DNA from 3 places in the Lactobacillus sp. B4026 genome. Region 2 is predicted to be linked to each of the others. Evidence: predicted binding sites of a transcription regulator. Region 2 holds the regulator's gene; each other region holds the start of a gene.
The links. The regulator Rex, encoded in region 2, represses fermentation and respiration genes when NADH is low (regulators of the CRP and FNR family bind a similar motif). The targets are predictions, from matches to a motif close to TTGTGAANTANTTCACAA.

Region 1 (3,264 bases), on a different contig from region 2:
GAATGGCCTTGCCCTTAGTATCGAGAACTTCGGCTTCCTTATTTCTTCTCGCACCACCTTGCGTGTTTAGCATTGTCTGTTCCATGCGCACGGCATAAAGCGGACCTGCAGTAAATGCCCGCAAAGTCTTTGGGTCCCGGCGAAATTCAGGATCATTGCCTGCTTGGCATGCCTGGTTAAAGCGAGCAAGTGTATCTTCCAAGGTGGCTTTTGTAACACCAATCTTTTCTGCTAGCTCGCCAATCGTTGCGGCCTCAATAACATTATCTGTATAAGGCTGATAGTTGCCAATAATTGGATCTTGGTCTAATTCAGCTTTTTTAGCTTTATCAAAAATCAAATAAGGGTGTTCTTGGTTGAGCGGCACTTTCCACTGACCATGGTTCTTAATGTGACCGTGACGATTCTCTTCCGCTTCGTTAAAGTATCTGGTACCGTCATCACCCACAACAAACGAACTGCCATGAGCAACTACTTCATTTTGCTTACCCAGCATTAGGCGGCCACGCTCACCTTTTGGTACGGCAAATGCCATCCCGTGTAGCAAACCTAAAGATTCGTAGTTGTATAAATGCCAGAAATCAGCGCCAACTTGCTGAGCCATCTTGATGCCATCACCCTTATTGTACAGGGTGCCAAGAGGGGCTAGTTTTTTAGCGCCAATAAAATCTTCAATCATTGTTTGGTTATTTTCAAAACCGCCGGTACACATAACCACACCGGTCTTGGCTTGCACTTTAAGCAGCTGATGCTTGCGCTCAATCAAGACACCTTCAATCTTGCGACTGACTGGGTCCTGAATTAATTCCTTAGCCGGGGTCTCATACATCACATCAATTTGATCTTGGCGCTTAACGACCTCTTCTTTTAAAATTTTCCAAAGTGCAGCGTCAAACCATGACTCGCGTACGGTAGTAAAATCATATGAAGTCGAACCTGGAAATTCTGGGAATTCCTCAAACGCATAGCGGGCTTCAGGGGCATAATTTTTAGCGCTGCAAGGTTTTACGCCTAAATATTTAGTAACATAATTAGGAATATCCACCATTCCTGCAACATAGGTATCGATCATCTCTTCATCAAGTGACATCGGTGCCGTCAGACTCTGATAATATTTTTTTAATTCATTAAAGTCATTACCCGTACCAATTAACTGGGCCGAATAACGAGTATTGCCACCTTCATGACCTTCAGGTGCAACATCGACAAGCAGTACTTTTGCACCATTATCAGCGGCAAAGCGTGCAGCTGTTGCTCCAGCACCGCCAAAACCTAGTACAATAACATCATAATTGGCATCCCACTTGATGTCTTTTTGATAAATCATGATTGATTCCTTCTTTACTATGTAATCACTTTCATTAAATTAATAAGTTAATTTTATCACAAATATCTTTTTAGCAACCTTACTATTTAAAAAATCGTCCGTTTTTTAAACGAACGATTTTACTCAATTAAATATTAAAACTAGGAAATCATTATTTGTTAGAAGTTGGCCTTTTTAACAAGTCTATTTTTGCCAATAAGATAGAATAATTTGCCATGTCTCTTAACAGCTGCTCCGTAAGTTCGACAAGCTTGATGCCGCTTTAAGAGTTTAATTTTTTTACCAGCTTGATTAAATACGTAAGCATTATGACGTAATTTACGCACAACGCCATCAATATTAGTAGCCCTAACATATTCATTATTAGCCAGCACATAATACTTACGGTTATTAATAAGCTTCGTTCCATAGGTATTAATCACTGTACCTTGTCCCAGCCATCCAGCTATTCTTTCTTCTTTTTCATTATAAATATATGAATTATGCATAACCGCCTTGCTAACAGGAAGCTTGATTTTAGCATCATTTGAGTCACCGCTGTTGTCTTTGCCAGTGCTTGTGCTTGGAGCCGCAATGATCACTGTTCCGCCGCCTTGACCCCCAGCAGTGCTATTAGCACTGGCATCTTTGGCGTAAACATAAACTACGTCTTGCTTTTGATTCGTAAAAGTACCTGAGGCATTAGCCGGTGTAGTCTTGAGCTGATAACCATTAATGACCAACGGATAACTCTGATACTGCGTTCCGATAATGCCGCCCAAAATGACATCTGTGGCAACTGGCTTGCCCTTCTCATCTTGATAGTGGACCGTTACGTTAGCAACTGACAGCGGGTTTCTAGTATAGACGTAAATAAGAGTTTGTTCTTTATTGGTAAATTGACCCGTGGGATTTTCTGGTGCAGTTTTTAAACTATAACCTTCAATTGGAATTGCGGTACTGCTATAGGAATCATTAATATAACCCGTTAAGATAATATCGGAGTGAATTGAGTGACCAGCTTCATCTTGATAGCGCACAATCACGTTACCTGCTTTGACCGGATCTTTGGTATAAATATAAATCACTGTTTGCTCATGATCGGTAAATATCCCGGTAGCATTTTCTGGCGTTGTTTTAAGCGTATAACCATCAATTTTAACAGCTACACTAGTATATGTTGTGCCACCTTCACCTGTCAGGACTACGTCTTGGGCAATTTGTTTTCCTTGGACATCCTGATATTTAACGGTAACCGGTTTAGCGGTAGAGAGATAAATATAGTCAACATTGATATCATCGCCATTATAAGTTCCCTCACTATTGTATGGTATATTTGTTTCATCTAATTGGTAATAAGGAATGTCTTTGGCCTTAGTGCTGTAATTTGTCCCTACACGACCGTATATTGTGTCTGCTGGTGAAATTTCTTTGCCTGCTTGGTTATGATAGGTAATTTTTAAAGTGGCAAAACGGACATAAGTATCTGCATCCTTAGTACCATCATAATTATTCTGTAAATCTTGCGATGACCAACTCTTATTTCCTTGTGGCAGATCTATCGTCCCATTTTCGCCGACATTGCGCCAAGTACCTGGCAATTCAATATTCGCAGTTACAAGATAATTTTTGGGACCTAGCTTTAGCGTAACTAAGTTGCTTAAGCCAGCTAGCATATTTGCCCGATATCTGCCTTGAGCGTTCATAACCTTACTCATATCAAAATTGCTGATGTCCAAATCTGTTAAACTATAGCAGCTAACAAATACCCCAGAAAAGTCTTGAACGTTTGAAGTATTAAAATTATTCACATTAATTGTTTTCAATTTTTGACAATAACCAAACATATTAGCCATTGTCGTTACCTGGGCAGTATTAAAATGGCTTACGTCAAGTTTGGTTAAACTGTTATCTTGTGAAAACATCATCGACATATCCCTAACTTGGGCGGTATCAAA
Region 2 (3,264 bases):
ACTTTTTCCATTGCGTCAGCGATTAAGTCACCAACTTCTTTTGAAGCAGATGAAACTGAAGCAACTTGCGCAATTTGATCTTTTGAAGAAACAGTGTGACTTACTTTATGTAATTCATCAACAACAGCCTTGGTAGCTTTTTCAATTCCGCGACGAACACCTACAGGGTTAGCACCAGCAGTTACGTTCTTCATTCCTTCACGGATGATTGCTTGAGTTAACACAACTGCAGTAGTGGTACCGTCACCAGCAATGTCGTTAGTCTTTTGTGCAGCTTCGGCAACTAATTTAGCACCCATGTTTTCGTAGTGATCTTTTAATTCAATTGACTTAGCAATGGTAACACCATCGTTAGTAATTTCAGGATTGCCGTAAGATTGCTCTAAGACAACGTTTCTACCTTTAGGACCGATTGTTGCCTTAACAGTATCAGCTAACTTATCAACACCCTTTAATAGGGAACGTCTTGCTTTTTCCGAGAATTTAATATCTTTTGCCATAATTTTCGCTCCTTAATTACTTAACCACTGCCAAAATATCTTTTTCATGAAGGACTAAGAATTTTTCACCTTCGTATTCAACGTTAGTGCCAGAATACTTGTCATATAGAACAACGTCGCCCTTTTCAACTGACATTGGGATCTTGTTGCCGTTTTCTGCATAACTGCCTTCACCGACAGCAACAACTTCACCTTCTGTTGGCTTTTCTTTAGCATTTGAAGCAAGGACGATTCCGCCTACAGTCTTTTCTTCTTCTTCTTTAACTTTTACGATCACGCGATCACCAATTGGTTGTAACACGTTTGTCCCTCCTAATTTTAATTTAAAATCATTTTTGTTATTTGTTAGCACTCTTATTAACCAAGTGCTAACTTACAAATATGATAATACCCCCTTTTAATAAAAAAAGCAAGAAAAAATTAGCACTTTTTTACTTAAAGTGCTAATTTTCTTTAGCCATTGCAGCGGCGGCTTTATAAATTTATCTATTCTTATCTTTATCCGAATCAAGGAAATAAATGAGGGTTTGTAATTCAGTCGCCAAGTCAACATTTTGAATTCTAACCCCGGTTGGAGCTGATAACCGAATTGGCGTAAAGTTCATAATGCCCTTAATGCCAGCTTCGACCATGTCATCCGCTGTTTTTTGTGCAGAATCTGACGGCACTGTCAAAATAGCGATGGTGATCTGTTGGTCACTCAGCTGCTTTTGCAATTCACTCATTTCATAAACAGGAACGCCACTCAAAATTTTACCCGTAATTTTAGGATTAATATCAAAAGCACAGGAAATTCGGATGTTATTGCTTCGTTTGAAGTTATAGTTGAGCAAGGCGTGTCCCAAATTACCTACACCAACTAATGCAACATTAGTTAAAGTATCTTGATTTAAAATCTTTTTAAAAAAGGATAGGAGACTTTTGACATCATAGCCATACCCACGCTTACCCAAAGCACCAAAATATGAAAAATCACGACGGATTGATGCACTATCAACCTGAACTGCTTCTGATAATTCAGTAGATGAAACTTTTTCTTTACCAGCTTCATTCAGGATAATTAGGTAACGATAGTAAAGCGGCAGTCTCTTCGCTGTCGCTGTAGGTATTTTTATTTTTTCCATTTTAAAAAGCCTCCAACTTAATATCACTAGTGAGCTTTTTTGTGAATTCACTCATCAATTAATATTATTTTACCTATAACTTACTGATATTTGCAAATGTTTTTTCACAATCTAACACAATCACAAAACACGATTTTACTGTTAATTAACCCGCTTTACATGGTAATTAAAAAATTATTTGTAAATAACTGAGCAAATACTCGTAATCAATTTACTAATGATGAAAAAATAATTTTACTTAAAAAAGGCTTATTTCTCATGCAGTTGCCAGCAGTCTTGCCACATATGCTAAAATAGACTTTAGGTGAAAAATATGATAATTGCACAAGGACACGATTTAGAAAAACAATTTGGTGCCAATACGCTATTCAATCACGTTAATTTCTCGATTGATTCAAATGCAAGAATTGGCCTTGTAGGACCAAATGGAGTTGGTAAAACCACACTCCTTAAAATTATGACGGGTGAAGAAGAAGCTACCCACGGCGAATTTACCATTAATAAAGGGATCGACGTGGGTTATATTGCGCAAGAAAATGGCTTAGATGAAAGTAAGAGCATTTGGGATGAAATGCTGACCGTTTTTGCGCCATTAATTGCAAAAGGACAAAAAATCCGCGACTTGCAACAAGCAATTGCCGAACATCCGGAAGATAAGCAACTTTTAAAACAATATGACCAGTTGCAATTTGATTTTGAACAACAAGGTGGATATACCTATCAGGCGGATATTAAAAGTATTTTGAATGGTTTTAACTTCCCTGAAAATACTTGGACTAAAATTATTGGTGATCTTTCTGGTGGTGAAAAAACCAGGCTTGCCTTTGTCAAACTGCTATTACGCAAGCCACCGCTACTTTTACTCGATGAGCCGACCAACTATTTAGATCTAGACACACTTGACTGGCTAGAAGGTTTTCTTAAAACATATTCCGGAGCAATTTTAGTTGTCTCTCACGACCAGTACTTTTTAGACCATCTTGCTAACCAAATTTTTGAATTGCAATTTGGTAAGTTAACAGCTTTTAAAGGAAATTATTCCGATTATGTTGCCCAGCGAAAGCAACGTGATCAGCAACAAGAAGAAGCTTACGAACGGCAACAAGAAAAAATTAAAAAAGACGAGGAATTTATTCAAAAGAATTTAGTTCGGGCAAAAACAACTAAAAGAGCGCAAAGCAGGCGCAAGCAACTTGAAAAAATGGAACGAATCACGCCACCTAAGCACAAAAATAAGGTACGGATTAAGTTCAAGAGTGAAAGACCCTCAGGTAAAGAAGTATTAATCTTACGAGATCTGACGATTGGCTACCCGACTAAGACAATGGTTCAAGACATTTCACTGCAAGTTAACAAAGGTGATCGTGTTGCTATTATTGGTGCCAATGGTATTGGTAAATCGACCTTATTAAAAACGATTATGAAGGATTTACAGCCTAAAGGTGGTTCAATTAAGTATGGTGCTTCGCTTGATATCGGCTACTATGATCAAGAACTCCAACTGCTCGATCCTAGTAAAACTGTGATTGATACCGTTTGGGACCGTCACAAAACAATGCCTGAACGGGATGTTAGATCAATTCTGGCAAGTTTTCTCTTTACCGCCAAAGATATTGATAAAACTGTTGGGCAGCTTTCCG
Region 3 (3,264 bases), on a different contig from region 2:
TATCTGTCTTAGTATCCAGATAATTATCGGTATAATGAACAATTATCTTGGCAACATCATTTTTTGCGCTATGAAACCGGATTCGAACGTGGTGCGGACTTATAACAAAGCAATCTTCACTTTCTGTTCGGTGCTTTAAGGCTGCTAATTGCATCTTTTATTCTCCTTTATTTACTTAAAACAACACCAGAATATGGCATCAGCACTAACTCGCCATCAGCCAAATAATATTTACCCGCAGTTAATTCTTCATGGTGATAAGCACGCGGAATTTTTATTCTTGTTTTTTGACTACTTAATGAAACAGCAATAAGCGCACTACTATTGCCCAGATCACGCTGATAGACATAACTGTCTTGACCAGTTTCCCGTAAATAAAAGCGGCCTGCCTGAAACAATTTTCTTTTCTTCAACGCAATCAATTGACGGTAAAAATTGAAGATACTGTCCGGGTCTGCTACTTCAGAACAAGCATCAACCTTAACCATTTTTTGGCCATCAAGCCACGGCTTAGTGGATGAAAAGCCAGCGTGCGGTTCATCAGTCCACGGCATTACTCCCCGAGCAGGCAATTTATGCGTTGCACTGACCATTTTTAATGCTTCTTGCTCACTTATTCCCATGCTCTTTGCTTGGGTAATAAATTGGGTAACCGTTTCGTCGGCAAACTCCTTGTCTGAAGTAAAAAGCAAATTTGGTAAACCCAGTTCTTCGCCATAATAAATAATCGGAATGCCGCGCTGCAAATACATCAACATTGCTAGGCTTTGGATCTGAATTCTGGTATGCGCCAGACGAGTTGCCATTCTTGGCATATCATGGTTATTCCAATAAAGGGTTGGTAACGAAATCTCTGCCAGAGTTTGCTGCCAGATAGCTTGCGTCTGCTTGAAGATTTGCCAGTCAAGCTCTTTTGGTTGATACTGCGCTGGTAAACGCGGATTAATTTTGCTCTCATCATCCGTGAAATAGCGAAAAGTAATCACACTATCTAGCAAACTATTTTTCTTACTTGTATAATCGGCTGCTAAGTTCACGTTTGCACTTGCTGCTTCGCCCAAGAGCAAGGCGTCAGGAAAGTCACGCTTTATTTGCTGACAAAATGGTTGCAGCCACTCTTGCACTTGGGGCAAGTTAGCAAAAAACGGTTCCGCAATAACTGGTTCAGCATCATTTGGTGCCGGAAAATTTTGACGCAAGTCAGCCTTGGCAATATGAATAAATGCATCTAGCCGAAGACCGTCAATTCCTTTAGCCAGCCAATATTCAGCAACTTGGATCATTTCCTGTCTGAGTGCCGGATTTGCCCAGTTTAAATCGGGCATGTGTTTATCAAACAAGTGAAAATATGACTGACCGCTATTTTTCGGGTCACTTTCCCAGACGCTACCGCCAAAGAAGCTGCCCCAATTATTTGGTCGCTTGTTGTTACTGCCCGCGAAAAGATAATAATTGCGGTACTTGCTTTTTGGATTATTAATCGCCTTTTGAAACCAAGGATGTTGATCGGAAGTGTGATTAAGTACCAAATCGAGGATAATTTTAATTTTTTCTTGATGCAGCTGCTTAATTAACTGCTCAAAATCTGCCATTGTTCCCATTGCAGGATCAATCGCAAAGTAATCTGCCACGTCATAGCCATTATCAACTTGGGGTGAAACAAAGATTGGATTGAGCCACACCGCGTTAATCCCCAGCTTTTTCAAATAAGGAATACGCTGTCTAATCCCATTCAGATCGCCAATCCCATCACCATTACTATCTTGAAAAGATTTGGGATAAATTTGATAAATTATTGCGTTATCATACCAATGCGTCATTTGCTTAATCCTCCAGCTGTAGTTTAGCGAAGAACTGCGGTTAGTTACAAGACAGTAGTGAATGTTACCGGTATCAAAAAATGGTTTTAGGTGGTAATTAACTATCTGCATATATTTTTTGGGCAAAGTATTGCATTTAAATGTTAAAAAGCTCACAATAACTTTGAAACTATTAAAAAATTATAAGAGGAGGAAATTTTGATGAAGATTAAAGCAGCTGTCGTTCAAAAAATGGGTAGCCAATTCGAAATTGAAGATGATATCGATTTACACGAAGTTGGCCCAACCGATTTGCAAATTCATATGGTTGCTACCGGTATTTGTCACTCAGATGAAGCCTTGCGCAAGGGTGATTCCAGTGTTGGTTATCCCGTAATTTTAGGCCATGAAGGCGCTGGAATTGTTGAAAAGGTCGGCAATCAAGTTAAAAACTTCAAAGTTGGCGATCACGTAATTTTGTCGTTTTATGCGGACGGAATTTGTGATAATTGTCTCAAAGGTATTCCTACTCAATGTCGCCACTACAGTGACTATAACTTATCAGGCGTCCGGGCTGATGGTGAAGATCATTTTCAAAAAAATGGTAAACGAATTTGTGACATGTTTAATCAATCATCCTTTACCACTACTACCGTAGTTGATCAGCGCAATGCAGTTAAAGTTGATAACAGCGTTGACTTACGTAAAGCCGGTCCTCTTGGCTGTGGTTATGTTACAGGTTCTGGAACCGTCTTTAATACTTTGCAACCTAAACCTGGCGATACAATTGCTGTCTTTGGTACGGGCGCTGTTGGTCTTGCTGCCATGATGGCCGGCTCAATTAGTGGCTGCACTAAGGTAATTGCAGTTGATGTTGTTCCTGAACGGCTAGAATTAGCTAAAAAATTAGGGGCAACAGCAGCAATTAACAGCAAGACAGATGACCCAGTTGCTAAAATAAAAGAGCTTACTAATGGCTATGGCGTCGACTGGACCGTTGATACTACAGGGATTAGCGGTGTAATCAAGAATGCAGTTGATGCCTTAGCACAAGGCGGCACCTGCGCGGCAATTGCAGTTACTGCTCAAAATCTCACTGTTTCTACTTGGAATGATCTATGTGTCGATGATAAAAAAGTTGTCGGCGTCAACATGGGGGACGCAATTCCACAAGTTGACATTCCACGACTGCTTGAATTTTATCAATTAGGTAAATTCCCATTTGACGAAACCGAAAAGTTCTACAAGTTTGAAGACATTAATCAAGCAAATGCCGATTCAATTTCTGGTAAGACGATTAAGCCCGTATTAATTATCGATCCAGATTACCAACCAGAATAGCTAATCTGTCATATGACAATACTAAAAAACGTTGAGAAAAAACTCTCAACGTTTTTTGGTTTAGTCTGAAAAATCGCTTTCTCCTCAAATCGAAATTCATGCATAAACCAAACAAGGTGCGGAT

Region 1: a site for Rex is predicted at 1,372-1,389, ahead of J3U69_RS09455 (FAD-binding protein). Genes of this name have one in related genera too.
Region 3: a site for Rex is predicted at 1,961-1,978, ahead of J3U69_RS05150 (NAD(P)-dependent alcohol dehydrogenase). Genes of this name have one in related genera too.

Annotation. Positions count from the first base shown of each region.
Region 1 covers NZ_JAFNPD010000013.1:9,272-12,535, reverse strand. The annotation lists gene J3U69_RS09455 (FAD-binding protein) at 1-1,327, opposite strand, end outside; gene J3U69_RS09450 (MucBP domain-containing protein) at 1,486-3,264, opposite strand, start outside.
Region 2 covers NZ_JAFNPD010000016.1:17,755-21,018, forward strand. The annotation lists gene groL (chaperonin GroEL) at 1-500, opposite strand, end outside; gene groES (co-chaperone GroES) at 517-801, opposite strand; gene J3U69_RS10280 (redox-sensing transcriptional repressor Rex) at 983-1,624, opposite strand; gene J3U69_RS10285 (ABC-F family ATP-binding cassette domain-containing protein) at 1,938-3,264, shown strand, end outside.
Region 3 covers NZ_JAFNPD010000004.1:92,214-95,477, reverse strand. The annotation lists gene J3U69_RS05160 (glycoside hydrolase family 13 protein) at 1-154, opposite strand, end outside; gene J3U69_RS05155 (alpha-glucosidase) at 168-1,820, opposite strand; gene J3U69_RS05150 (NAD(P)-dependent alcohol dehydrogenase) at 2,022-3,140, shown strand.